DNA from 3 places in the Vibrio sp. 1069 genome. Region 3 is predicted to be linked to each of the others. Evidence: predicted binding sites of a transcription regulator. Region 3 holds the regulator's gene; each other region holds the start of a gene.
What was found. The regulator PurR, encoded in region 3, represses purine synthesis genes. The targets are predictions, from matches to a motif close to TNANGNAAACGTTTNCNTNA.

Region 1: the regulator PurR is predicted to act here: its motif matches at 7,489-7,508, upstream of R7040_RS08425 (uracil-xanthine permease family protein).
Region 2: the regulator PurR is predicted to act here: its motif matches at 3,502-3,521, upstream of pckA (phosphoenolpyruvate carboxykinase (ATP)).

What each region holds. Positions count from the first base shown of each region.
Region 1 is NZ_JAWOWP010000004.1:102,363-112,339, reverse strand. Features, by position in the region: gene R7040_RS08455 (tetratricopeptide repeat protein) at 1-686, shown strand, start outside; gene gmk (guanylate kinase) at 1,135-1,758, shown strand; gene rpoZ (DNA-directed RNA polymerase subunit omega) at 1,940-2,212, shown strand; gene spoT (bifunctional GTP diphosphokinase/guanosine-3',5'-bis pyrophosphate 3'-pyrophosphohydrolase) at 2,252-4,372, shown strand; gene trmH (tRNA (guanosine(18)-2'-O)-methyltransferase TrmH) at 4,425-5,108, shown strand; gene recG (ATP-dependent DNA helicase RecG) at 5,362-7,443, shown strand; gene R7040_RS08425 (uracil-xanthine permease family protein) at 7,676-9,064, shown strand; gene envZ (two-component system sensor histidine kinase EnvZ) at 9,137-9,977, opposite strand, start outside.
Region 2 is NZ_JAWOWP010000004.1:74,024-84,000, forward strand. Features, by position in the region: gene R7040_RS08285 (AsmA family protein) at 1-1,510, opposite strand, end outside; gene pckA (phosphoenolpyruvate carboxykinase (ATP)) at 1,701-3,329, opposite strand; gene hslO (Hsp33 family molecular chaperone HslO) at 3,666-4,541, opposite strand; gene hslR (ribosome-associated heat shock protein Hsp15) at 4,573-4,959, opposite strand; gene gspC (type II secretion system protein GspC) at 5,213-6,139, shown strand; gene gspD (type II secretion system secretin GspD) at 6,176-8,194, shown strand; gene gspE (type II secretion system ATPase GspE) at 8,194-9,696, shown strand; gene gspF (type II secretion system inner membrane protein GspF) at 9,696-9,977, shown strand, end outside.
Region 3 is NZ_JAWOWP010000001.1:95,669-105,645, forward strand. Features, by position in the region: cyclic di-GMP riboswitch class I at 20-109, opposite strand; gene purR (HTH-type transcriptional repressor PurR) at 397-1,401, opposite strand; gene torD (molecular chaperone TorD) at 1,870-2,517, opposite strand; gene torR (two-component system response regulator TorR) at 2,784-3,494, shown strand; gene elyC (envelope biogenesis factor ElyC) at 3,567-4,352, opposite strand; gene cmoM (tRNA uridine 5-oxyacetic acid(34) methyltransferase CmoM) at 4,467-5,258, shown strand; gene mukF (chromosome partition protein MukF) at 5,261-6,598, shown strand; gene mukE (chromosome partition protein MukE) at 6,579-7,304, shown strand; gene mukB (chromosome partition protein MukB) at 7,307-9,977, shown strand, end outside.

The DNA of each region.
Region 1 (9,977 bases), on a different contig from region 3:
TGAGCAAGAGCCCAAGTGAGTCTTGGTACTTAATTCTCGTTGCATCTCACTACGAGTTAGGCCAGCTGAAAAGCGTTGCCAGTGTACTCAAAACTCTGACTTCAAAGTACCCTCAGAAAAAGCGTTACTGGATGCAACTTTCTGGTGTCTACATGGAGCTAGGTCAAGAGCGAAACTCTCTAGCCACCCTAGAAATGGTTTACAAAATGGGGAAACTAGAAGGAGAGAAGGAATATTTACGCTTTGTAAACTTCTTGGCTTATCAAGGTATTCCATATAAAGCAGCCAAAACTCTTGAAAAGGAAATGGCAGCTGGAAACATTGAAAAGACGAAGGAAAACTATGACCGCCTAGCCAGTTTCTGGCAGCAAGCTAAAGAGCTAGATAAATCAATTCTCGCTTATAAAAAGTCATATAACCTCGCTCCTTCTGCTAAAACGCAAATTCAGATTGCTCGCTTAATGATACAAGACAAGCAGTATTCTGAAGCAACTCGTTTTGTAGAAAGCGCGGCATCCAGTGCCTCTAAAGAGCAAAAGGCAGAACTTGAATACATTCGCGGGATGGCCTATTTCGAGCTTAAGCAACCACAAAAGGCCTTGCAGGCAATGAAAGGTGCGGCTCAATCGCCAAAATTCAGGTCAACCGTTAGCCCTTGGATAAATTTCCTAGAGTCTCAAGGATAATTCGAAGATTAAGTGTGAGTCAGTCGCACGCCTGGGGAAGTGAAAGCTTCCCCTTTTTTCCGTTTTATCTTTATTAACCCCTATTTTTAACCAGAGTCACTCACGCAAGCCAAATCGGGACTCTAAACCTAAAATCAGCACACTAAACGGTTGTAGAAATGGTTTTAATAACAGAGTGCGCGGATGGTAAGTCCTGTACCACGCTCCTTCTTCGCTGTTTAGGAACACTCTGGCGTAAGTAACTATTTCATCTGGGACGATCACAGACAGAAAGATCAACTGGTAACAAAATAGAGATCATGATACTCTTCGCCTCCATTTTTCTGGCGGGATTATCACCAATATCCACCCCTTTGGTGGTTGATTTCTCAATGCCAGTGCTATCGTTATAAGAATGTCGAACTTTCCTTCGGCACTCAATCAATCCAATCAAAAGTGGAACAGTACAATGGGCAAAGGTACTCTCTATATCGTATCTGCACCTAGCGGCGCAGGTAAATCTAGCTTGATCTCAGCGATGTTGGAACGCAACCCAACCTACGCAATGAAAGTGTCTGTGTCTCACACCACGCGCAACATGCGACCTGGTGAAGAAAATGGTGTCCACTACCATTTTGTAGCGAAAGATGAGTTTGAAGCCCTGATCGCTAAAGGTGACTTCCTAGAATACGCAGAAGTGTTTGGTAATTATTACGGCACATCTCGTGTATGGATTGAAGAAACACTAAATAAAGGTATCGACGTTTTTCTAGATATCGACTGGCAAGGCGCACGCCAAATCCGTGAACAAATGCCAGAAGCCAAAAGCATCTTCATCCTGCCACCATCAAACGGTGAGTTAGAGCGCCGCTTGAACACTCGTGGTCAAGATAGCGATGAAGTGATCGCAAAGCGTATGGCTGAAGCCAAGTCGGAAATCTCTCATTACAACGAGTACGACTACGTGATCGTAAACGACGATTTTGATACCGCTTTGATGGATTTTAAAGCTATCTTGCGTGCTGAAAGATTGAAGGAAGAAAAGCAAGCTGCTAAATATAAAGGTATGCTTGACGCGTTGTTAGCAGAGTAACTTCAAAAAAGTCACGCTGTAAAACATAAAGAATTTCCCGTTTTTTGCCCAGTGCGAAAAACACGATAAACTACCTGAGAAAGTCCACAAACGGTGGCTTGTCTAATTGCTAGTAAATAAAGTAGTTAGGTTGTATACTTTCTCGTCATTCTAAAATTTTAGTTAACTATTTGGAGTCCTCATGGCACGCGTAACTGTTCAAGACGCTGTTGAAAAAGTTGGCAACCGTTTCGACCTAGTACTGATTGCGGCTCGCCGCGCTCGTCAAATGCAAACTGGCGGTAAAGATGCACTAGTGCCAGAAGAGAACGATAAGCCAACGGTTATCGCTCTACGCGAAATCGAAGAAGGTTTAATTACTAAAGAAGTTCTAGACGCTCGTGAACGTCAAGAACAGCAAGAGCAAGAAGCGGCAGAGCTAGCGGCAGTAAGCAGCATCGCTCACAACCGTTAATTCTGACTTTAGAATTCAACAACCTCCCGGGCCTATAATTTGTATCTATTCGATAGCCTCAAAGACGTTGCCCAAGAATACCTAACAGAGCCTCAGATTGAGGCTCTGCGTCAATCTTATGTGGTAGCGAGAGATGCCCATGAAGGGCAAACCCGCTCTAGCGGTGAACCATACATCATCCACCCTGTCGCTGTGGCTCGTATCTTGGCCGAAATGCGCCTTGATATCGAAACCCTCCAAGCTGCTTTGCTGCATGACGTCATTGAAGACTGTGATGTAACTAAAGAAGATCTCGAAGAGAAATTCGGCAACACTGTCGCAGAATTGGTTGATGGTGTATCTAAACTGGACAAACTCAAATTCCGCGATAGGAAAGAGGCTCAGGCTGAGAACTTTCGTAAGATGGTTCTGGCCATGGTGCAAGATATCCGCGTCATTCTGATCAAACTGGCTGACCGCACGCATAACATGCGTACGCTTGGCGCGCTTCGACCAGATAAAAAGCGTCGTATTGCTCGTGAAACGTTAGAAATTTACGCGCCCCTCGCTCATCGTCTTGGTATTCACAATATCAAAACCGAACTCGAAGAGTTGGGCTTTGAGGCGCTATATCCCAACCGCTACCGCGTACTGAAAGAAGTGGTTAAAGCCGCACGTGGTAATCGTAAAGAGATGATCCAACGCATTCACAGCGAAATAGAAGGCCGTCTGCAAGATTTTGGCTTGAATGCTCGCGTCGTTGGTCGTGAGAAAAACCTGTTCTCTATCTACAACAAGATGAAAACCAAAGAACAGCGCTTTCACACCATCATGGATATCTATGCGTTCCGAGTCGTTGTTGATACCGCTGATACTTGTTATCGCGTTTTAGGCCAAGTACACAGCTTGTATAAGCCACGTCCTGGTCGCATGAAAGATTACATCGCGGTACCAAAGGCGAACGGCTATCAATCGCTACACACTTCCATGGTTGGCCCACACGGCGTACCTGTTGAAGTTCAGATCCGTACTGAAGATATGGATCAAATGGCGGACAAAGGTGTCGCGGCACACTGGTCTTACAAAGACAAAGGCGACAAGTCTGGTACCACTGCGCAAGTGAAAGCTCAGCGTTGGATGCAAAGCCTGTTAGAGCTACAACAAAGCGCGGGTAACTCATTCGAATTCATTGAAAACGTAAAATCCGATCTTTTCCCAGATGAGATTTACGTCTTCACACCAAAAGGTCGTATCGTTGAACTACCTTTAGGCGCAACGGCTGTCGACTTTGCCTATGCCGTACATACCGATGTAGGCAACTCTTGTGTTGGTGCTCGTGTTGATCGTAACCCTTACCCATTGAGTAAGGCATTGAAAAACGGTCAGACAGTGGAAATTATCAGTGCCCCTGGTGCGCGTCCGAATGCGGCATGGCTGAACTATGTCGTGACTTCTCGTGCCCGCACTAAGATTCGACAAGTACTGAAAACGATGCGTCGTGAAGAGTCGATTACTTTAGGTCGTCGCCTACTTAATCACGCACTTGGCCGTCACTCGATTGATTCAATTTATCCAGAAAATATCCAAGAAGTCTTGAATGATCTTCGCCTAGAAAGCATCGATGATTTATTGGCTGCTATTGGATTGGGTGAGTTGATGAGCATTGTGATCGCACGTCGTCTCCTTGGTGACACCGAAGAGCTCACGACAACAAGTTCAATCCCAACGGACTCGAAGAAGAAGCTTCCGATTCGTGGCGCAGAAGGCTTATTGCTGACGTTTGCAAATTGTTGTCATCCTATCCCAGATGATCACATTATTGCTCACGTATCGCCTGGTCGTGGTTTGGTTGTTCACCGAGAAACATGTCCGAACGTTCGTGGTTATCAGAAAGAGCCAGACCGTTATATGGCTGTCGCTTGGTCTGAAGACTACGATAAAGAGTTCATTGCTGAACTTAAAGTCGACATGCTTAACAACCAAGGTGCTCTTGCAGAACTTACCAACGTGATCTCGAAAACAGGATCAAACATTCATGGCCTTTCAACGGAAGAACGTGATGGTCGTCTATACACTGTGACTGTGCTGTTGACGACGAAAGATCGTGTCCACCTTGCTGGTATCATGCGTAAGATTAAGGCAATGCCTCAAGCAACCCGAGTCAGACGCAGAAAGAACTAACCTCTATCGCCACCTACTCTGTTAGGTGGCGATTTTTTATACCTCAATAAATATGAACCTAGAACGTTACAACCGTATTCACCAAGTCCTAAAAACTCGCCAAACTGATCTGACACTTTGTCTCGAAGAAGTACATAAGCCAAACAACGTCTCTGCTGTGATCCGCACCGCTGACGCGACAGGCTTACACAAAGTTCACGCAATTTGGCCAGACAAAATGCGTACGCTGAGCCATACCTCAGCTGGCGCGCGTAACTGGGTTGAAGTGGATACTCACGATTCGATTGAAACTGCGATTACCGAACTCAAAGCGCAAGGTATGCAGGTTTTGGTGACCAATCTTTCGGACACCGCCGTCGATTTTCGCGAGATCGACTACACCAGACCAACGGCAATCATTTTAGGCAGTGAAAAAGTTGGCGCTTCGGAGCAAGCCAAACAGCTTGCCGATCAAGACATTATTATCCCAATGGTGGGCATGGTGCAGTCACTAAACGTATCGGTTGCCAGTGCCGTAATTTTGTATGAAGCGCAACGTCAACGTGAAGCCGCAGGCATGTACGACCGAGAAGAAAGCGCTCTGCCTAAAGAGACAATCAACCGTATTCTCTTTGAACGTGGTCACCCAGTGCTGGCAAAGGTCGCGAAACGAAAAGGGCTCGTTTACCCACCACTCGATGAAGAAGGTCAAATCATCGCCGATGACGCGTGGTGGCAAGAGATGCAAAGCAAGTAACAGACTTTCGTCATCCTGAACGGCGGCGAAGGAGCGTGGTTCAGGATCTAATTCTCAAATATACAGATGCTGATAGTGTTAACTTCAGCGACATACTTGTTGGAAATAGAATCCTGATGTCGCTAAAGCTCCTCGGAATGATAGGTTATCAGTCAAATCATGACACTAACTAAAGCATGACTATTTTTTCCTGTACAAAAACACAGCTCCATGGTTAACATACTGCTATGTTAACCATTTTCTTAAGCCCTCTATGTCCGCCCAAATGTTATCTGCCGTCCCATTAACCTCCCTTTCTGGAGTTGGCGCGAAAGTCGCAGAAAAACTCGCCAAAGTTGGCTTACATAGCGTTCAAGATTTGCTGTTTCACCTTCCGTTACGCTACGAAGATCGTACTCGTATTTACCCAATTGCCAAACTGCATGCTGGCCTTTGGGCGGCCGTGCAAGGTAAGGTCATGGCAGTCGACACTATCTTCGGTAAGCGCAAAATGCTAACGGTAAAAATCAGCGACGGTAATGGCACTATCACGCTGCGCTTTTTCAACTTTACCGCAGCCATGAAGAACAATTTCACGCAAGGTAAGTTAGTGCATGCTTACGGTGAAATTAAGCGCGGTGGCATGGGTTTGGAAATTGTTCATCCTGACTACAAGTTTTACGTCAGCGAGCAAAAGCCCGATGTAGAACAGAGCTTAACCCCTGTTTATCCCACCACCGATGGATTGCGTCAAATCACATTACGCAACCTTACCGAACAAGCTTTAGCCCTGCTTGATAAAACCGCAGTGCAGGAATTACTTCCAGCGGGGTTGTATGACCATCAAATCACGATGTCGCAAGCGCTGCACACCATTCATCGCCCACCACCAACCATTAATTTAGATGAGTTTGACGAAGGCAAACATCCTGCCCAAATCCGCTTGATCATGGAAGAATTGCTCGCACAAAACTTATCGATGCTGGCGGTGCGTAGCAAAGGTCAGAAGGATTCAGCGCTACCTCTCGGTCCTTGTCATAAACTAAAAACGCAGCTTTTAGCCCAACTGCCTTTCTCTCCTACAAACGCTCAAACCCGAGTAGTACAAGAGATTGAAGCCGATCTAGAAAAACCGCACCCAATGATGCGATTAGTGCAAGGCGATGTTGGTTCGGGAAAAACATTGGTTGCCGCTTTGGCCGCTGTTAGAGCCATTGAGCATGGCCATCAGGTGGCACTCATGGCGCCAACCGAACTATTGGCCGAGCAACACGCTATCAACTTCGCAAACTGGTTTGAAACAATGGGCATTCAAGTCGGTTGGTTAGCGGGTAAACTCAAAGGTAAGGCAAAGGAAGCCGAGTTGGCTCGTATTGCCAGTGGTGAAGCGAAAATGGTAGTGGGTACTCACGCGCTATTCCAAGAGCACGTTGAATTTCATCACCTTGCTTTGGTCATCATTGATGAACAGCACCGCTTCGGTGTCCATCAGCGATTAGAATTGCGTGAAAAAGGCGCAAAACAAGGCGCCTACCCACATCAGTTGATCATGACGGCGACGCCTATTCCTCGGACCTTAGCGATGACCGCTTACGCCGATCTGGAAACTTCCGTGATTGACGAGCTACCACCGGGTCGAACGCCGATTCAAACCGTTGCCATTCCAGATACAAAACGTGACGACATCGTCGAGCGTGTCCGAAATGCCTGCTTAAACGAAGGCAAGCAGGCATATTGGGTGTGTACCCTGATTGATGAGTCGGAAGTATTAGAAGCGCAAGCCGCGGCAGATACCGCAGAAGAACTTCAACGTAAGCTGCCGGACGTAAAAATTGGTCTAGTACACGGACGAATGAAGCCGGCAGAGAAACAAGCGGTGATGCAAGATTTCAAAGACAGTAAACTGCATTTGCTGGTCGCAACGACAGTGATTGAAGTTGGTGTGGATGTGCCAAACTCTAGCTTGATGATCATAGAAAACCCTGAACGTCTTGGTTTGGCACAATTACACCAGTTAAGAGGTCGCGTGGGCCGAGGTTCCGTTGCTAGCCATTGTGTGCTGCTGTACCACTCTCCGCTGTCAAAAACCGCGCAAAAACGTCTCGGAGTACTACGTGAAAGTAACGATGGCTTCGTCATTGCGCAGAAAGACCTAGAAATTCGTGGCCCTGGAGAACTATTGGGTACAAAGCAGACAGGTCTTGCTGATTTCAAAATCGCAGACTTAGTTCGAGATCAACGCCTGATTCCCGAAGTTCAGCGTATTGCGCGTCATATTCATGACAATTACCCGACTAACGCAACAGCGATTATCGATCGCTGGTTGGGTGAGCGGGATATTTACTCCAAAGCGTAATGATTGAAAGCGAGCCAAATGGCTCGTTTTTTAATACGCCAAAAACAAAGCAAACGTTTGCTTTTTGAGTGAATCTCTCTATAATCGCGCACAAATTTTTAAGTGTGTTAGATCACACTCCACCAACCTGAGTTGACTCTGATTAACAGCAATCACAGGTAACGACGTCGACTCCACCCTGCTCTCCCATTCAGCGAGAACTAGGGAAATATTGCGACTAGCGAGACAAACAATGACAACTTCAAACCGATCTTCGGAACTGGTCTATCAACTCAACGATCGACCACCTTTGCCTCAAACCATTTTTGCCGCACTTCAGCACTTATTGGCGATGTTCGTCGCGGTTATCACTCCTTCACTGATCATCTGTCAGTCTTTGGGTGTACCAGCAGACCAAACGAATACCATCATCAGCATGTCTTTGTTTGCGTCAGGCGTGTCTTCGTTTATTCAAATTCGCACCATTGGCCCAATTGGCTCTGGTTTGCTCTCTATTCAAGGTACCAGCTTTAACTTTTTAGGCCCTATTATTGGTGCAGGCCTATCGCTGAAAGCCGGTGGAGCAGACATCAGCACCATGATGGCTGCCATTTTTGGTACGATTTTAGTCGCATCATTTGCAGAAATTTTCCTATCTCGCGTATTGGAGCATGCCCGCCGAATCATCACTCCGCTCGTTTCAGGCATCGTCGTCACTCTTATCGGTCTCACACTGATTCAAGTCGGCTTAGTATCAATGGGCGGCGGCTACGCAGCATTAAATGAAGGAACCTTCGGCAGCTTAGACAAACTTGCTCTGGCTGGAACGGTACTTGGATTAATTGTGATTTTAAACCGCTCGAAAAACCCATACATCCGTGTGGCTTCAATCGTGATTGCGATGCTAGTGGGCTACATCATGGCGTATTTTATGGGGATGGTAGATACATCTCAGCTAGGCGCAACCGAGATCGTAGCACTGCCCGTACCAATGCAATATGGCTTATCGTTTGACTGGTCTCTGTTCATTCCGCTGGTACTGATTTTCTTTATTACCGCACTAGAAGCCATCGGTGATATTACCGCAACATCTGAAGTGTCTGGTGAGCCAGTAAAAGGCCCAGTGTACATGAAACGCATTAAGGGCGGTGTGTTAGCAGACGGCTTAAACTCTGCAATCGCAGCCGTTTTTAACAGCTTCCCGAACTCAACGTTTAGCCAGAATAACGGCATCATCATGCTAACAGGAGTCGCGAGCCGCTACGTGGGTTACTTTATTTCTGGCATGTTAGTGATTCTTGGCTTGTTTCCTGGCGTCGCTAGCTTTGTTCAGCTGATTCCTGAGCCAGTACTTGGCGGCGCAACGATTGTCATGTTTGGTACGATTGCTGCCGCTGGTGTGCGTATTATCTCTCGTGTTGAGCTCGATCGCCGCGCAATTCTGATCATGGCCTTATCCTTCTCAATGGGACTTGGTATCGCGCAAAAACCAGAGATCCTGCAATTTATGCCAGAATTTATTAAGAGTATTTTCTCAACTGGTGTTGCAGCAGGTGGCATCACAGCGATCATTTTAAATCTACTTCTGCCAGAGAAACTGGAAGACGAAGATGAACTTCCTCAGGAAGTGAAAGAGTCTTAAGATTATTGAGAATAAGAAAAGCCCAACCTATTTAGGTTGGGCTTTTTGTTTTAAAGGGTGCGGGCCATCGACTTACTTGGTAGGAAAGCTGATTTGAGCGATTAAACCGCCTTCACTGCGATTACGCATCACCACAGAACCTGAATGCTGGCTGATTATACGCTTCACAATCGCCAACCCTAGCCCAGTGCCTTCACTACCGCGAGCGGTGTCACCACGCGTAAAGGGTTCAAATAACCTCGCGATTTGAGAATGCTCAATACCCGGTCCGTTGTCCTCTACTGAAATCCACACTAGCTGCTTATCTGCTGTCACACCAGTGCTGATTTTGACCCAGCCATTGCCATAACGTAGCGCATTCACAACTAAGTTACTGATCGCCCGCTTAATCGCAATCGCGCTTCCTTTGGCTGGCGGCAAGTTAAGATTAAGATCTGTTTCAATTTCAACCTCATAACCACCTTCAGAACTGGCGACGTCACTGGCAATCGTACTGATATCAACCGCTTCAAACGATTCTTGGTTCACCGGTTTGAGATAATCCATAAACTGACTGATGATCTCATTACATTCTTCCGTATCGCTAATGATCCCCTCCGCAAGATAGCTGTCCTCAGGAGACATCATTTCTGTTGCTAGGCGAATACGCGTCAGAGGTGTTCGTAAGTCATGGCTAATCCCCGCCATTAATAAGGCTCGGTCTTCTTCTAGCTCTTGAATACCTTTCGACATTTGATTAAAGGCTCGAGTTACAGAGCGAATCTCCGATGCGCCTTTCTCTGCTAAGGGGGGCGGGATCTCACCTCGACCGACGTCTTTCGCGGCTCTCTCTAAAGCCAAAAGTGGACGGTTTTGCAAACGAATAAACAACCAACCACCAGCAATGATCAGCAGCGCCATAATCAAACTGTTA
Region 2 (9,977 bases), on a different contig from region 3:
CATCAATAGCCAGTGTGTCGGGTAAAAAATAATCGTGGAAGAGCGATAAGGGAATACCATCAGCATTGACGTTGAGCGCCCAAGGTTGGCTTGGGGTACTCAAATCTATCTGTCCGATGCCTTCTACGTAGCCTTGATCGAGTGGCGCAAAAAGGCGAGTCAATTGCCAAAAGCCATCTTTGCTTTGCATGGCAAGTGCTGCGTGAGACGTGAGTATTTGGTCATAGCTGGCGTTGACAACGCTGACTTCCAATTCGCCTTGCCAAAGGCCCCAACGTTGAGCCGACTGTTTAATATCAAGCTGTTGTCCTTCGATATTTAAACCGGAAAGTTGCCAATAAGGTTCGTGAGATAGCTGGATAATTTGGCTGCGCTCAATGTCGAGTCGTTCGATTGCAACATGCTCTAACTCGCTGGTGGCGGCGTGCCACCAATTTAGGTTGTCTTCTGGCTGTGTTGCCCACTTGAGGCCTTGAATAGAGGCTTCTTTGAGCTTCCATTGTGTTGGCGTGAACAATCCAGAAACTTGCACTCGACCTTGCTGCCAATCTAAACTGAGCTCGTTGAGCTGGATTACTCCTGGCTCGATAGCGGCACTCAAACGTGGCTCTATTGCGGTTTGCTGCTGGAATCGAACGCTATCCGCCTGCAATGACACTTGAGCTTTTGTCTTCCAGAGAGACAGTGGCAGTGTGGCGTTTTCCACAGAAAGATCCAAGTTCTGCCAGTGCCAGTCGCCCCATTCAATATCGGCGTTAAGCAAATCTAAGCTATTAATATGATTAATGTTAAATGGTAGATCGTGCCAAGGTTTTGCAAGCAGTGACTGGCGCTGCGTATTACTCAGTTTCAGCTTGTTGATGGTCACATTTACTAAAGACCAGCCTTGAGGATACTGCTCCCCTTGCCCAGATATTTGACTGTTACGCCAGTTAAAAGAGGTGCCATAAAGCGTACTGTCTTGCGGTTTGTAGTCTATATCGACTAAGACTTGATTAAAGGCTTCGCCATTCCAATAGAGTTGGTCAGCTGCAAGTTGAACTTCGCCATATGGTATTAATTGACCATTCCATTGTGGTGATTGAATTTGAAGGTCAATGCCATTGGCAGAGAACTGCTCGTCGGCGTAATCAATATTTTTGAGCGCGATTTGATGGAATAAAACGTTATCTAAAGGTGGGAGCTTTGGTGCGCCATACTGCAAGCTCATACCATCAATCAATAAACTATCAACGATCCATTTACCATCGCGATAAACATCGGGATTCATCCATAAATCGACTTGCTCGATGTAAGACGCATCGTCTCCGCTGGTGTTCACGCGTTGTAAAGTTAGGTGATAGGGAAAGCCATAACGCACGCTTTCGGCCCGGAAGGGAAGAGAAAAGGTGTTTGACAGCAAGCGCCAGGTTGCGTCCGCGTAAGATGTTGTTAGCAGCGCAATCGTAGCGGCTGGAATGGCAACTAAGATAACCAGTAACAGAAGTAGAACTCGACGCGCTGTTTTCATCTTTGCTAGAACCTACGTGTGTTATGAAATAAAACTAGATAGGCTTTAGCTTGTATCAATATTCTGTGGTATTCAATAAAAAGCCCCTCAAAAGAGGGGCTTGAAGCAATTTTTGTAACTTGGCCTACGTAAAGGTGATAAGTTAATGCCAACTTTTCACTGCGTTTACGCGACGTCGCTGTTACTCGATTTAATCAATCTGAGGACCAGCCGCAACCAGAGATTTACCTTCAGCGTTGTCTGTGTACTTATCAAAGTTATTGATAAAGCGCGCTGCTAAATCTTTCGCTTTGCTTTCCCACTGAAGTGGGTCAACGTACGTGTCGCGAGGGTCTAGAATGCTAGGATCCACACCTGGTAGTGACGTTGGTACTTCAAGGTTGAAGATTGGAATGTGCTTAGTTGGTGCTTCTTCAATCGAACCATCAAGAATGGCATCAATAATTCCGCGTGTATCTTGAATAGAGATACGTTTGCCAGTGCCGTTCCAACCAGTATTCACTAGGTAAGCCTCAGCGCCTGCTGCTTCCATGCGTTTAACCAGTACTTCTGCGTATTTAGTTGGGTGAAGCGTTAGGAACGCCGCGCCGAAACAAGCAGAGAAAGTTGGTGTTGGCTCAGTAATACCGCGCTCTGTTCCCGCTAGTTTGGCGGTAAAGCCAGACAGGAAGTGGTACTTAGTTTGCTCGGGTGTCAATTTAGATACTGGAGGCAGTACGCCAAATGCATCGGCTGATAGGAAGATCACTTTATTCGCGTGACCGCCTTTTGATACTGGCTTAACGATATTATCGATATGGTAGATAGGGTAAGAAACACGTGTGTTTTCTGTTTTCGAACCATCATCAAAGTCGATAGAGCCATCGCCACGTACTGTTACGTTTTCTAGCAGTGCATCACGACGAATTGCATTGTAGATGTCCGGCTCCGCTTCTTTCGAAAGTTTGATCGTTTTTGCGTAACAACCACCTTCGAAGTTGAAGACACCGTCATCATCCCAGCCGTGCTCATCATCACCAATTAGCGCACGTTTAGGATCAGTCGACAGGGTCGTTTTACCCGTACCAGATAGACCGAAGAATACCGCTACATCGCCATCTTTGCCCATGTTAGCGCTACAGTGCATTGATGCGATGTCTTTTAGTGGAAGGAAGTAGTTCATCATGGCGAACATACCTTTCTTCATTTCACCGCCGTACCAAGTACCACCGATAAGTTGCATGCGCTCAGTTAGGTTAAATACGGTGAAGTTTTCTGAGTTCAGGCCTTGCTCTTCCCATTTTGGATTAGTGCATTTTGCGCCATTCATTACCACGAAGTCTGGTTCAAATGTCGCTAACTCTTCTTCTGTCGGGCGAATAAACATGTTTTTAACGAAGTGCGCTTGCCATGCGACTTCTGTGATAACACGAATGCTCAAACGTGTATCTGGGTTTGCACCACAGTAACCGTCAACAACAAACAAGCGTTTGTTAGAAAGCTGGTTTGTGACCAGTTCTTTTAGCTCGTCCCACACTTCAGGAGTGATTGGCTTGTTATCATTTTTCACTTGATCAGACGTCCACCACATATGTTCTTCTGTCGTAGCGTCTTTGACGATGTATTTATCTTTTGGTGAGCGACCAGTAAAGATGCCAGTGTCAACGGCAACCGCACCTAGTTCAGTAACCACGCCGCGCTCATAACCGGTTAGGTCTTCACGCGTTTCTTCCTCAAACAACATTTCGTAGCTTGGGTTGCGAATAACCTCTTTTACGTTATGCAGTCCGTGCTTGGTTAGATCAAGTGTTGCAGCCTTAGTATGTTCCATAACGGTCATAGGTGCTCCTTATAAGGATTTTGTAGGGATTTTGTAAGAATGTTTTAATTTTAATCTGCTCACCATGCTAGCAACGGGGCGGGGAGAAAACAGGGAGATAGCTCAAAATTTACCCATGATTTCAATAAGGTTTTAGGTAACCCGTCACATATTGGTGGGAATAGTCTATCGTGCACGCAATCCTTTGCGCTAGGGCAAAATCATTATTAATTGTTTAAAATTAAGCAGTTGTTTTATTACGCTTGAGGCTAGTTATTACGAGGGGTTGATCACAAAAAGGCCAGCATTAAGCTGGCCTTTTGTAGGGTAAATTACGTGCTTGATAAGCTATGTAAATTAATGCAGGGTTTTCTTGTCCGTAGAAGCTTGTGCATACAGTTCAGTGACTTCAGATTCGTCGAACGTATAAGTTGTGCCACAGTAATCACAATGTAAAGAAACTGATCCAACTTCTGCCAAAATGTCATAAATTTCAGCTTTCTCAACGGTGATGATTGCGGCACCGCTACGCTCACGAGAACAGCCACAATGGAACTCGACAGGTTGCGGCTCGTACAGACGTACTTTGTCTTGGTTATATAGTCGATACAATAACTCGTTCGCTTCTAAACCAAACAATTCTTCATCTTTTACTGTGTCAGTGAGCTGCTCTAGATGTTCGAAATCATCTGGAGAGCCAGTGCCGTCAGGGATCACTTGAATCAACATACCTGCTGCGTGTGCTTTGCCTTCATGCTCACCAGTGCGGATCCATAGGCGCGTTTTTAACTGCTCTGAGTTTGCAAAGTAGCCTTCTAGCACTTCTGCTAAAGTGTCACCTTCTAGTCCAACGACGCCTTGGTAACGCTCGCCGTTTTTCGGTTCGATGGTGATCACAAGGTAGCCCTTACCCATTAGATCGTGAATGTTTGCGTCATCGGCAACATCGCCTTCCCAGCGAGCTACGCCACGAACACGTTGGTTATGGTCACCGTTGATAACGGCAAGAGACACAGGACCGTCGCCTTGTAGCTGGATGGTGATCGAACCTTCGAACTTAAGAGTGGCAGTTAAAAGAGTAGTTGAAACGAGTAGCTCACCCAGCAGTTTCTCTATTGCTGCCGGATATTCCTTGCTGGAGATAACACGTTGGTACGCTTCATCCAATTGTACCAACTCGCCACGTACTGAAAGATCTTCGAATAGGTAGCGGTTTAAAACATTATTTGCCATGGAGTGCTTTCCTCGTTGGTAATTCCGGCTTTTATTGGTGTTTGAACTTAATGATGTCTCGGCGCTGCTTTTTATCTGGGCGGCGTTCCGGACTTGGGTTGTGGGCATTAAGCTTACGTTGAGTCGCGTGTTCCTCACGTTTCGCGATACTCTCATTGGTTTCGCGATATAAGGTTTGTGCGATGGGAGCGCCTCGGCGTTGATCTGAGATTTGTTCGATGATCACGATTTTTTCTTCGTTGCCTTGACGAAGTCTGACTTCAGCGCCCACTTCAACGATTTTACTCGGCTTGCTTCGTTGGCCATTATAGTGGACTTTACCGCCATCGACCATGTTACGTGCGATGGAGCGGGTTTTGTAAAATCTTGCGGCCCATAGCCATTTATCTAGCCTAACGGCTTCATTTAGGGAACTCATAGAACACTACGCTATCTAATCACTGCCCGAATACGGCAATGAGTGATGGATTATTCACCTACAGATGGAGTCAAGGCGTATTTTTTTCAAGGGAGTTGGCAAAAACTGCATAAGAAAAAGGTATGAAAGACAACTTGTGATATAGTTCACTGCTCTTTGTTGAGTAATAATTTTATTGCAAATTTAGCAATTTAAAGTCGATAGCTATCGTTATAGCTTAAATGACGGACGTTAGAATAAAGGAATCCATTCAGTGAAACGTTTAGAGCTAAGTGCAGGATTATCAAGCAGACCGCTACTGGCTCAGATCAAGTCCAATCATTATACCATTCAAGCCAAACTTAGCTTGTTGCTTACCTGTCTGTTTATTGCGATAACCGGATGGATACTTGGCAAAATTGTGTGGTTAGCCATACCTCAATCGTCGGAAGTGCCGCAATGGCGTCCATCGGCGAGTAGCGTTGCTGCGAGCAATAAAGGCGACGCGATAGATTTTAATGCCCTTCAGAATGCCAACCTATTCGGTAAATACACTGAGCAAAAAGCGGCGGTTGTAGAACAGCCTATTGTTAAAGACGCCCCTAAGACGCGCCTTAACCTTACGCTGGTCGGTGCGGTTGCAAGTAGTGATGCCAACACCAGCCTTGCTGTTATTGCTAACCGAGGTAAGCAAGCTACGTACGGTTTGGGTGAAGAAATCGAAGGGACACGTGCGACACTAAAAGCGGTATTGGTGGATCGCGTCATCATTGATAACCAAGGTCGAGACGAGACCTTAATGATGGAAGGTATAGAATATAAGAAGCTATCTGAATCGCCGCAGGTAGCTAGGGCGCAAGCTCAGCGAGCAGAAGCAGCGACGTCTGACGTTGGAGAGAAATTAGAGCAAATCCGCGAGGAAATTGCGAAAGATCCACAAAGCGTTTTTAAATACATCACCATTTCACCCGTCAAAAAAGACGGAGACATTGTTGGTTATCGAGTATCACCTGGTCGTGATGCCGCATTATTTAATGATGTAGGGCTACAACCTGGCGATATTGCGGTTCAACTGAACGGGATCGATTTAAGTGACCCGTCTTCTTCAGTACAACTGATGCAAGTGATGAGCGATCCGCAAGAATTAAATTTAACTGTTGAGCGAGACGGCCAACAGTACGATATCTATATCCAATTGTAAGACTTAGGCAACCGGCGTAAGTTCAGGGAGACATACGTGAAACATTGGTTCAGCAAAAGTGCTTGGCTACTAGCAGGAAGTTTACTCTGCGTACCAGGTGCAATGGCAAACGAATTTAGTGCGAGCTTTAAAGGCACTGATATTCAAGAATTCATCAACATAGTTGGTCGTAACCTCGAAAAGACCATCATTGTTGATCCTTCAGTACGCGGTAAAATCGATGTCCGCAGCTATGACGTTCTTAACGAAGAGCAATACTACAGCTTTTTCCTTAATGTCCTTGAAGTATACGGTTACGCAGTCGTAGAAATGGACAATGGGGTACTTAAGGTTATCAAAGCAAAAGACTCAAAAACCTCAGCAATCCCTGTGTTAGGTGATGGCAGCGCGCAAGGCGATAGTGTTATCACTCGAGTTGTCGCGGTGCGTAATGTGTCGGTTCGAGAGTTGTCTCCTCTACTTCGTCAGCTGATTGATAACGCCGGTGCCGGTAACGTGGTTCATTATGATCCAGCGAATATTATCTTGATTACTGGTCGTGCGGCAGTAGTGAATCGCTTAGCAGAGATCATCAAGCGTGTTGACCAAGCCGGTGATAAAGAAATTGAATTGGTGGAGCTGCGTAATGCATCTGCTGCTGAAATGGTACGCATTGTCGAAGCACTGAATAAAAGTGCGAATCAGAAAAGCACGCCAGAGTTCCTTGAACCTAAAATTGTGGCCGATGAACGTACTAACGCGATTTTAATTTCTGGTGATCCAAAAGTAAGAGCCCGCTTGAAACGTTTGATTCGTCAACTTGATGTTGAAATGGCGACAAAAGGTAACAACCGAGTTGTGTACCTGAAAAATGCGAAAGCTGAAGACTTGGTGGATGTATTGAAAGGTGTTTCCGATAACCTGCAAGCTGAAAAGCAAGCCGGTCAGAAAACATCAGGTGCATCGCGTGGTGAGGTCGTCATTGCTGCTCACGCTGCAACTAACTCGTTAGTTTTAACAGCGCCGCCAGATATTATGATGGCATTACAAGACGTCATTTCTCAACTCGATATTCGTCGTGCTCAGGTTCTTATTGAAGCGTTAATTGTCGAAATGTCTGAAGGTGATGGTATTAACCTAGGTGTTCAGTGGGGTTCGTTAGAAACGGGTGCTGTAATTCAGTACGGTAACTCAGGAGCCCCGATTGGTCAGGTGATGGTTGGTCTAGAAGAAGCAAAAGATCAAACCCGAACTGAATACTATACCAACTCTAATGGCGAACGAACGCCATATGATGTTACTGAATCAGGTGACTACTCTACGCTAGCGTCAGCACTTAGCGGAGTAAATGGTGCGGCAATGAGTATTGTCATGGGTGACTGGACAGCGCTAATTAGTGCTGTTGCTTCTGACTCCAACTCAAACATTCTATCTTCTCCGAGTATTACCGTAATGGATAATGGCGAAGCATCATTTATTGTGGGTGAAGAGGTTCCGGTTATTACGGGCTCTACGGCTGGCTCAAACAACGACAACCCATTCCAAACGGTTGACCGTAAAGAAGTCGGTATCAAACTCAAAGTAGTGCCACAAATTAACGAAGGTGACTCTGTACAGTTAAACATTGAACAAGAAGTTTCCAACGTATTAGGCGCAAACGGTGCGGTTGACGTTCGCTTTGCTAAACGACAGTTAAACACCTCTGTCATGATCCAAGATGGTCAGATGTTGGTTCTTGGTGGTTTGGTCGATGAACGCGCACTTGAAAGTGAGTCTAAAGTGCCGCTATTGGGTGACATTCCGGTACTTGGCCATCTGTTCAAGTCAACTAGCACGCAAACAGAAAAACGTAACTTGATGGTGTTCATCAAGCCGACGATTATTCGCGATGGTGTGACGGCCGACGGTATTACGCAGCGTAAATACAACTTTATTCGCGCAGAACAGCTTTACAAAGCGGATCAAGGTTTGAAGTTGATGGCTGACGAGAAGATCCCGGTTATGCCTGCCTTTGGCCAGGAGCGTCAGCACCCAACAGAGATTCAAGCGTTTATTGATCAAATGGAAAACAACTAATGGTTGATATGTTAGACACAGCGCCAAGTATGCGTCGTCTGCCATTCAGTTTTGCCAACCGCTTTAAACTGGTGCTGGAGACAGAGCATCCTGAGCGTCCACCTATTCTTTACTATGTCGAGCCGCTTAACCCTGCGGCTCTGGTTGAAGTCCGTCGTGTATTAAAGAAAAGCTTCGTACCGCAACCTATCGATAAAGAAGCCTTTGATAAAAAGCTGACTGAAGCATATCAACGCGACTCGTCTGAAGCGCGTCAGTTGATGGAAGATATTGGTGCTGATAGCGATGATTTCTTCTCTTTGGCTGAAGAACTGCCGCATGATGAAGACTTATTAGAATCGGAAGACGATGCGCCAATCATCAAATTGATCAACGCCATGTTGGGCGAAGCGATCAAAGAAGGTGCGTCGGATATTCATATTGAGACGTTCGAGAAAACCCTTTCGATTCGTTTCCGTGTCGATGGCGTATTGCGTGAAGTTCTGACCCCAAGTCGTAAGCTAGCGCCTTTGCTGGTTTCTCGTGTGAAGGTTATGGCTAAACTAGATATCGCAGAAAAGCGTGTGCCTCAAGATGGCCGTATTTCGTTGCGTATCGGTGGTCGTGCGGTGGACGTGCGTGTATCGACGATGCCGTCCTCTCATGGGGAGCGCGTGGTAATGCGTCTGTTGGATAAAAACGCGACTCGTCTTGATTTACATAGTTTGGGCATGACCCCTTCAGTGCATGACAACTTCCGTCACTTGATTGGCCGCCCTCACGGTATCATCTTGGTGACGGGCCCGACAGGTTCTGGTAAATCCACCACCTTGTACGCTGGCTTGCAAGAGATCAATAGCAACGAACGCAACATTCTAACGGTTGAAGACCCGATCGAATTTGATATTGATGGCATCGGTCAAACTCAGGTGAACCCAAAGGTCGACATGACGTTTGCGCGCGGCTTGCGTGCCATTCTGCGTCAGGACCCGGATGTGGTGATGGTCGGTGAGATCCGTGACTTAGAAACCGCACAAATTGCAGTGCAAGCGTCCTTAACGGGTCACTTGGTAATGTCGACTCTCCACACCAACACCGCAGTGGGTGCGATTACGCGTCTACGTGATATGGGTATTGAGCCATTCCTTATTTCTTCTTCGTTATTAGGGGTGCTAGCGCAGCGCTTAGTTCGAACGCTTTGTCCAAGCTGTAAAGAGCCGTATGAAGCCGATGCGGAACAGAAAAAACTGTTTGGTATGGAAGCGCATGAACCGTTAGAACTGCACCGAGCAAAAGGCTGTGAAGCGTGTAACCAAAAAGGCTACCGAGGTCGAACAGGTATCCACGAGCTCATTATGGTCGATGAGCAAGTGCAAGAGTTGATTCATCGAGAGTCTGGTGAACAAGAAATTGAGAGAGCCGTTCGCGCCCATACGCCAAGTATTCGCAGTGATGGTTTAAGCAAAGTACGTCGTGGTATTACGTCACTTGAAGAAGTGATGCGAGTGACGAAGGAAACCTAATGGCGGCATTTGAGTACAAAGCGCTAGATGCAAAAGGCAAGCATAAAAAAGGCACGATAGAAGGGGACAACGCCCGACAAGTGCGCCAGCGACTCAAAGAGCAAGGGATGATCCCGATTGAAGTGGTCGAGACGAAAGCTAAATCGGCTAAGTCTTCAGGTTCAGTCAGCTTTAAGCGCGGCATCTCGACATCTGAGCTGGCACTCATCACACGGCAATTGTCTACGCTAGTCCAATCAGGAATGCCTTTGGAAGAGTGTTTGCGTGCGGTCTCTGAGCAG
Region 3 (9,977 bases):
CATTGCTTACACACTTGCCATCGGTAACCCCGCTACCTTCCATATCGTAATATGGTTCAGGCCGGAGGCTTTGCGTCCCACTCTTTCGAATGGTTTGCCCTGTGCGTGACACAATGAGCATACTTCTTATATTGAATTAACATCACGGTTTAGCGTTAAAAGTGTGATTTCGGTTCAATAAAAATGATAGATTGAATGCTCTATTTTGCATATGGAAAGGTGCAAATTGGCCTTTGAAAAGGAGTTCTTAATATATATTACATTTATATAAAACAGGGAGTTAACGTTAGTCAATTGTTATTAGAGTGGTGTGAAGTATTAGAGAATGCTTAATTTTTCCAAAAAAATAAGCGCCCCTGTAGAGCGCTTATTTAACACGGTTAAATACAGTGAAATTTAGTTCATTTTTTTCACAGTATTTCGAATTACAAGCTCAGGTTGCATCTCGAAAATTCGTTTTTCGTGTTCTTTATCTTTGATACGCTCAAGTAGAATTTCGAATGCATTTTTACCAACACGACGTTTAGGTTGGTGGATAGTCGTTAGCGGTGGAGAGAAGTATTCCGCAAGCTCGATGTTGTCGTAGCCGATCACTGAAATATCTTCAGGAATTTTGATCCCGTTTTGTTGCAAGCGGCTCATTAGGCCTAGAGCCATTGTGTCGTTAAAACAGAATACCGCCGTCGGGCGCTTGTCCATTGCGGTAATTTTATCTGCAACTAATACGGCCGTATCACATTCAAAGTTACCTTCAAGGATCCAGTCTTCATTTACAGCTAGGTTCGCTTCGCTCATTGCGCGACGGAAACCTGCAATGCGCTCTTGGCAAGCAAGCTTTTCAAAATGACCGCTTAGACAAGCGATATCCGTATGACCATTGTCAATCAGATGTTTGGTTGCAATGTAGCCACCTTCTTCTGAGTTATCCATGATCTTGTCTGCTTGTGAGCTCTCTGGGCCCCAATCCATGACCACTTTAGGAATGTCCGCATGACGGTCAAGCATCTCTTTTAGTTCTTCGGTTAAGTCAGAACACATCACTAGGATGCCATCAACGCGCTTTTCAGCCAGCATACGAATGTAATCGCGTTGTTTTTCGTAAATCCCGCCTGTGTTACATAAAATCAGAGTATAGCCTTGGCGGTAACAGTAGCTCTCAACGCCATCAATCACTTCTGAGAAAAATAGGTTAGTTGATTGAGTTACTAACATGCCAATCGTACGAGTTGAGTTGCATTTTAGGCTGCGTGCAACGGCACTTGGCGCGTAATTCAGCTCGTCAACGGCTTTCATTACTTTTTCTTGCGTTGCTTCTGCAACGAAACGCGTTTTATTGATAACGTGCGAAACTGTCGTAGTGGAAACGCCGGCTAAGCGAGCAACGTCTTTTATCGTGGCCATAAATGGTGTCCTGTATCGAGCTACTGAAATATGTCGTATTGGATGTACCTGATGCTCTAATGGTTTCACACCTAGCAATATAAAATTGGCGCTAAGTGTCTCGGCAGCGGTTGATCCAAGTGCGACAAAAGGGTACGTAGCAGCATCGGTCGATGAATTTTATCTTTTTTCTATCTGATGAGAAATTGCCATCAACCTGTTAAGAAAACACAAAAACCGCTATATTTCAGCGGTTTACATATAAATCATATTTAATCGTTTGCGCTCACATTTTAGCCCTATGTGAACTGACTAGCAATGTTTTCAGCAAGAGATTTGTGTATTTGAAGTCACATTTTGACTGCTAAATAACCAAGCGTCTTTGCGCTAAGTTAAGGCAAACGAATATTATACCCAAGTTACTTACAATTGGTCACTTTCAGGCATACAGGAAGCCCGATAGGCAGGCTCCCTAAAAATAGGCGGCAATTATTCACCAAGAAGGTAGGCGCTGTCTAGTTTACAAAATGCAACTAATAGTTTCGCGACACTCGAGTAAAATCCAAATTCGTCGAATTGTTTACATTTGTCTGAAAACTGAGGTAACCAAGACATCAATTGTTGCTGGATAAAGTCGTTTTGTTTAACGAAGGCTTCTTCCATGTGTTTTTCTTGTTCAAGCTCGTTTGAGCGGATAATCATGTTCCCGAGAAAGTCGAGCTCAACGGCTAAGTGATCCGCAGGTTCCTTTAGGTTTTCGTCTACTTGAACGCCAAATTCAGCCATCAACTTTTCCATTTCCTCAGCTGGCTTGTCATTCAGTAAACCTGATTCACCAATGTACATGGATGCGTAAGGAAGAGCGCCGTATTTTTCTGTCTTCAAAAACAGTTCACAAAAGTCAGCTGCAAGCTCTAGTTGTGCATCTTCACGATCTTGTAACCGATTCAGCGCATCAACTAGGCTATCAACGGCTGGTTTTAGCGACTCATTTTCACCTAAACCTGCGAGAAAACTGCGAATTTCAACACTGTGATAGGCTTCCAATTCTTTCTCTGTTAGTTCTTTTGCGAACAAGCTCGAAAACCACCAGTAAATTTCAGCGCGTTTTTCATTAAAAGCTTTCACTTCTTGCATTTTGGGCTCCTGAATGATGCTTCAAGTCATGCATCACAAAGTCAATTAGGGATATCCCCTAAGTGTAATCAATTAAAATGAATAGCAGTAACTATAATTGTTATGTTTTATGGTCAAAAATGACCGTTTATTAATAGCAATGGGCAAGCTTGTTTTGAATCAATAAAAACGCTAAATCTTGCGTTTTAATGTATCTATGACTAGAAATGTTACTAGTTATGAATAGAATACGTCTTGGATAATAAGAAGACAGAAAAGTGGTGTAAATGAGCTATCACGTATTAGTCGTAGAAGATGATGTTGTAACTCGTAGTAAGCTTGCGGGATATTTCCAAAATGAGGGCTACCAAGTCAGCGAAGCAGAGAGTGGCGCAGAAATGCGTGAAGTTTTGCAAGCGGGCGATGTAGACCTGATCATGCTGGATATTAACCTGCCTGGTGAAGACGGCCTGATGCTTACTCGTGAGTTACGTAGCCAATCGGATATTGGTATCATATTAGTAACAGGACGCACGGATAGCATTGATAAAATCGTAGGCCTAGAAATGGGTGCTGACGATTATGTGACAAAACCTTTTGAACTGAGAGAGCTGTTAGTTCGCGTTAAAAACTTGCTGTGGCGTATTTCAGCAGCGCGCAGTGGCAGCTCGAAAGCGAATGAAACCAGTGAAGAGCACATTGTGCGCTTTGGGGAGTGGACATTCGACATTCAACGTCGCGCACTTAGCCGCAACGGTGAGCCAGTAAAACTAACTAAAGCAGAGTATGAACTTTTGGTGGCATTATCGTCTTATCCTAACCAGGTGTTAAGTCGTGAGCGTATTTTGAACATGATCAGCCATCGAGTGGATGCGCCGAATGACCGCACCATTGATGTTCTTATTCGACGTATGCGCGCAAAAATGGAGTTCGATCCTAAGAACCCACAGATTTTTGTAACGGTACACGGCGAAGGCTATATGTTTGCTGGTGACTAGTTGGAACATAACTCAATCGTAAAAAGAAAAAGGAGAGCTTCGGCTCTCCTTTTTTGTGGCTTCAAGATAATACTAGTTTGCTTCAACCATTGGTGTTTGGCCGACAGTATCACGCAACCTTTGCCAAATACTGCCCAAGTACTCATGCCAATAAAGCTCTGTTTGTTCTAAGTAACGCGCTTTAGGTGAGTATTTATCCCAAGGTTGACTTATCTCGCTAATAGCTAAGAAGTTGGTCGGGGCTGGGATTGGTTTAATGCCTGCTGCGTTGAACTCATACAATGCACGGCTCATGTGACTCGCAGAAGTGACTAACACAATCTCCTTTTGTTGAACGAATGCAGCCGCTTGACGCGCCTCTTCCCACGTATCTTTCGCATCTTCTAATAAAATGATATCGGATTTCGCGACTCCCAACGCAAGGGCAACGTTCGCCATCATTCGCGCGTGGCTAATTTCAGATCCGCCAGCATAGCCGGATAAGATTAATTTCGCGCCTGGATACATTCTTAAAATACGAATGCCCTCAGTTAAGCGCATTAATGCTGCACGGCTTAACTGCGAGGTGGGTGGAATTTCGTCATCGATAACATGACCATTCCCTAAAACCATCACGTAGTCGATGGTGCCAGAAACTGGCAAAAAGGCTTTATGCTCTCGCTCTAACGGCATAAGAAGCTTGGTTGAAACAGGTTGGAAGGCAACAAGAAAAATGCCAACAAAAGAGAATAGAACAACGAAGCAGCCAGTTTTACGTTTTGTAGTAAAACTAATGAGAGCAAGACCCAACAAGCCTATCAGCAGCAATGCCGGAAGGGGCATAAGCATGGCTGACACTACTTTTTTCAGCTCAAACATACATAAATAGTCCGAAAAAACATCAATTGATAATAAAAATGAGGGTATCCCTCTTTATTCCTGCTTTCCTTGTGCCAGAATAGCGGCACAATCCGTTATGATAACTCAGCAGAAGTGACAGAAGACCGCAATTTCGACGATATCGCCCACAAATTTGCAAAAAATATTTACGGCTCCGATAAAGGGGAGATCCGCCAAATCATTGTGTGGGAAGATTTTCTACAGATTCTAAGTGAATTAGATGCTGACCAGCAACCCCTAGAAGTGTTGGACGCTGGTGGTGGTTTGGCACAAATGTCGCAAAAGCTTGCTAAGCTCGGACATCGAATCGCTTTATGTGATCTATCTTCGGAAATGCTGCAGTTGGCTAAGCAGGATATTGAAAAAAACGGTTTGCTTGAGCAGTATCGCCTGATTCATTCGCCTGTCCAATCCATCGGTGAACATATGGATGGACAGGTCGATCTGGTTATGTTCCACGCTGTGATGGAGTGGCTGGTTGATCCTAAGGCCGCACTTGAAACAGTTCTTGAACAAGTAAAACCGGGAGGTATCGCATCAGTCATGTTCTACAACCACCACGGTTTAGTCTATAAAAACGTGGTTTGTGGCAACATTCCTCATATATTAGACGGCATGCCTCACCGAAAAAGATTTAAACTACAGCCGCAAAAAGGCTTAAAACCTGAAGAAGTCTACCAGTGGATAGAAAATTCAGGTTTTAATATTTGTGGCAAATCTGGTATTCGCTCATTTAGTGATTACATAGGCAATATGGAATACATGGGTGATTACGAGTTTGAAGATGTGTTGGCGCTAGAAAAACAACTTTGTCGACAAGAGCCATACCTCTCATTAGGCCGCTACATTCATGTGTGGGCTAAAAAGAACGATAAACAGGAATAACAATGAGTGAGATGACTCTCAATGCTGCAGAGCAACCAATCGATGAGCTGGTTGGCTGGGTTAAGCAGCACGATTTCTCGTTGAACCTGACCACAGAGCGATTGGCATTTTTGATAGCCATTGCCGTACTGAGTAATGAAAGGTTCGATGAAGAACTGGGTGAAGGTGAACTGCATGATGCATTTGCCATCGTCACTCGACTATTTGATGAGACCGGCGAAGCCTCCGCTTTTCGTGCGAACAATGCGATCAACGAGATGGTTAAGCAGCGTCTTATGAGCCGTTTTGTCAGTGAGATTACTGACGGAGCGAGCATTTACCGCTTGTCGCCATTAGCGATAGGAATAACCGACTACTACGTGCGTCATCGTGAGTTCTCAAAACTGCGTCTATCTATCCAGCTATCCATGGTAGCGGATGAAATGGCGAAAGCGATTGAGGCAGCACAAAAAGGTGGCACACCGGGTCACTGGAAGAAAAACGTATACGGTGTTTTAAAATATTCTGTAGGCGAAATCTTCGATCAAATTGACCTCAACCAACGTGTTATGGATGAGCAGCAACAGTCAGTGAAACAACAGATTGCTGACCTGCTTAACAAAGACTGGCGCGAAGCGATCAACAACTGTGAAGCACTTCTGTCAGAAACATCAAGCACGTTGCGTGAACTTCAAGATACGCTGCAAGCCGCCAGTGATGAACTGCAAACTCAGATCCTCGATATTCAAGAAATTGTTTACGGTGACCCTGAGCTGGAGTTTATCGAAGAAGCCTTGTTTGGTCTGCAAATGAAGCTGGACCGAATCACAAGCTGGGGCCAGCAAGCGATCGACCTTTGGATTGGTTACGACCGACACGTGCACAAGTTTATTCGTACTGCAATCGATATGGATAAGAACCGTGCGTTTAGCTCGCGTCTGCGTCAATCTGTCAAAGATTACTTCGATGCGCCTTGGTATCTGACTTATGCAGATGCGGAGAGGCTTTCTGACCTTCGTGATGAGGCCCTAGTACTGCGTGATGACGAGGTAACGGGTCAAGTTCCGATGGAAGTAGAATACGAAGAGTTTCAACAAGTCAATGATGAGCTGTCTGAACGAATTGGTGACATGCTAAAAGCGCATAAAGATCAAGGCACACCAATCGATTTGAGTGTGGTACTGCGAGATTACCTTGCACAGCACCCTTACACTCATCATTTTGATTTAGCTCGCATTATCGTCGATCAAGCTGTACGTCTAGGGTATTCAGAATCGGATTACCAAGCGATTCAACCAGACTGGAAAGCAATCAACGAATTTGGGGCAAAGGTACAAGCGAATGTCATCGACCGATACTAATGAATACATGTCAGAGAATCTGGCAAAAGCAATTTCTAACCCTCTGTTCCCAGCGCTAGACAGCATGCTTCGAGCAGGGCGTCATATCTCAAGTGAAGATCTAGACAACCACGCGTTGCTGTCGGATTTCGAACTTGAGCTTTCTTCTTTCTACCAACGCTACAACACCGAATTGGTGAAAGCGCCAGAAGGTTTCTTCTATCTTCGTCCTCGTTCAACGTCTCTGATTGGCCGTAGTGTTCTTTCTGAACTGGATATGCTGGTGGGTAAGGTACTGTGTTTCCTTTATCTAAGCCCAGAGCGTCTTGCGCACGAAGGCATCTTCACTAACCAAGAGCTGTACGACGAACTGCTTGCTCTAGCAGATGAAAACAAGCTGATGAAGCTAGTGACGAACCGTGCGACTGGTTCTGACCTCGATAAAGAAAAGCTGTTTGAAAAAGTACGTACGTCACTTCGTCGTCTGCGTCGCCTAGGCATGATCATCAACATCGGTGAAACCGGTAAATTCAGCATCAGTGAAGCGGTATTCCGCTTTGGTGCCGATGTACGTATTGGCGATGACATGCGTGAAGCGCAGCTGCGTCTGATCCGTGATGGTGAAGCAGTAGTGCACACCAAAGAGCCAAGCCAAGGCAGCTTATTGTCTGAAGAAGATCAAGACGACCAAGCCCAAGAAGAAACAACAGAAGAGGGTGAAGCATGAGCATGATTGAACGCGGTAAATACCAATCGCTGACCATGGTCAACTGGAACGGCTTCTTTGCCCGTACGTTTGACATCGATGGTCTGGTCACCACGCTATCAGGTGGTAACGGTGCAGGTAAATCAACCACAATGGCGGCGTTCATCACCGCATTGATTCCTGACCAAACGCTACTGCACTTCCGTAATACGACAGAAGCAGGCAGCAGCCAATCGTCTCGCGACAAAGGTTTGTACGGTAAGCTACAGCCGGGCGCATGTTATGCGGCGCTAGACGTGGTGAACTCACGTAACCAACGCCTATTGTTTGCAGTAAAACTACAGCAAGTTGCGGGTCGTGATAAGAAAGTAGACATCAAACCGTTTGTGATCCAAGGTCTTCCAAGCCATGTGAAACCAACGGATATTTTGGTTGAAAGCGTATCTGCGACTCAAGCTCGTGTACGTCAAATCAACGAAGTAAAAGAATCGATCGCGGAATTTGAAGGCGTTCAGTTCAAAGCGTTCTCTTCTATCGTGGATTACCACGCACAAATGTTTGAATTCGGTGTGATTCCGAAGAAACTGCGTAACTCTGGTGACCGTTCTAAATTCTACCGCCTGATCGAAGCATCGCTTTACGGTGGTATCTCAAGTGCGATTACGCGCTCGCTACGTGACTACCTTTTGCCACAAAACGGCGGCGTGAAAAAAGCGTTCCAAGATATGGAATCGGCACTGCGTGAAAACCGCATGACGCTAGAAGCGATCAAAACCACGCAAGCAGATCGTGACTTGTTCAAACACTTGATTACAGAGTCGACCAACTACGTGGCAGCGGACTATATGCGCCATGCCAACGAGCGCCGTAAAAAACTAGAACAGACATTGTCTTTGCGTTCAGAGTTATTTGGTTCTCGCGAAACCTTGATTGAGCAAAACAATCTGCTTAACCGCGTTCAAGAAGAGCTGGAACTGCTGATCGAGTCAGAATCTTCTTTAGAGCAAGACTACCAAGCGGCTTCTGATCACTTGCAACTGGTGCAAAACGCGCTGCGTCAGCAAGAGAAGATCGAACGCTACCAAGAAGATCTTGAAGAGCTGAGCGAGCGTCTTGAAGAACAAATGATGGTAGTGGAAGAAGCGCAAGAACGCGTGATGATGGCTGAAGAGCAAGCTACCGTTGCAGAAGAAGAGGTGGATAGCCTTAAGACGCAACTTGCTGATTACCAGCAAGCTCTTGACGTTCAGCAAACTCGCGCCCTTCAATATCAACAAGTAGTTCAAGCGCTGGAGAAAGCGAAGCAACTACTTGGCGATGACAGCCTAACGGCGGAATCGGCTCAAGCGCTTGTCTCTGAGCTTAAGAACAAAGAATCAGAAAGCACCAATGCGTTGCTATCGGTTAAGCACAAACTGGACATGTCTTCTGCAGCGGCAGAGCAGTTTGAAACCGCGCTTAAACTGGTACAAAGCATCGTTGGTCAAGTTGAGCGCAAAGACGCGTCTGAGCATGCGAAAACTGCAATTGCGAAAGCGCGTGAGTCACAACAAATTGCACAAAACGAACAACAATGGCGAGCACAACACCGTGATCTCGAACGCAGCCTTAACCAGCAGCGTCAAGCACGTGAACTGGTTGCTGAATACAAAAAGCAATATCACGTTGAACTAACCGATGAGGTTACGTTTGAACAAGAACGTGAACGTCATGCGACGCAAATCGAATCACTAGAGATAGCTCAAGAAGAAGTTCGTGATCAGCGTGGTGAACAGCGCCGTCTAGAGCAAAACGCGGTGGCAGAAATCAGTAAGCTTGAAGCAATAGCACCAGCTTGGATTGCGGCGAACGATGCGCTAGAGAAACTGAGAGAGCAGAGCGGTGAAGAACTTGAGGATCGCCATGCGGTAATGAACCACATGCAAGTTGTCCTTGAACAAGAAAGGGAGTTGTCTTTAGCTAAAGATAAGCTTGCTGAGCGCCGTAGCCAGCTAGACGCTGAGATTGAGCGTCTTGCTTCTCCTGGTGGTTCAAATGACCCTCGCCTGAAAGGTTTGGCAGATACGCTGGGCGGTGTATTGCTGTCTGAGATCTACGATGACATCACGATTGATGACGCGCCTTACTTCAGTGCGATGTACGGTCCGGCTCGTCACGCTATCGTTGTTTCTGACTTGTCAGGCATCGAAGAAAAACTGGTAGAGCTAGACGACTGTCCAGAAGACTTGTACATCATTGAAGGTGACATCGATGCCTTTGATGACAGCTCGTTCGATGCAGAAGAGTTAGAGGGCGCGGTTTGCGTTCGTATGAACGATCGCCAAATGCGTTACTCTCGCTTGCCTGAGATCCCATTGTTTGGCCGCGCGGCACGTGAGCAGCGTCTAGAGTTGCTGCGTAACGAACGAGAAGAAGTGGTAGAGAAACACGCAAAAGCGGCGTTTGATTCTCAGAAAATGCAGCGCTTGTACCAAGCGTTTAACTTATTTGTGTCTAACCACATTCAGGTTGCTTTTGACGCCGATCCAGAACAAGCACTGGCAACTATTCGTGATAAGCGTAACCAAATTGCTCGCGTGCTGGCGGATCTGGATGCGAAAGAGCAACAACAACGTTCTCAGCTTCAAACCAGCAAGCAAGCGTTGTCTTCTCTGGACAAGCTAGCGTCACACATGGTGCTTGTTGAAGATGAGT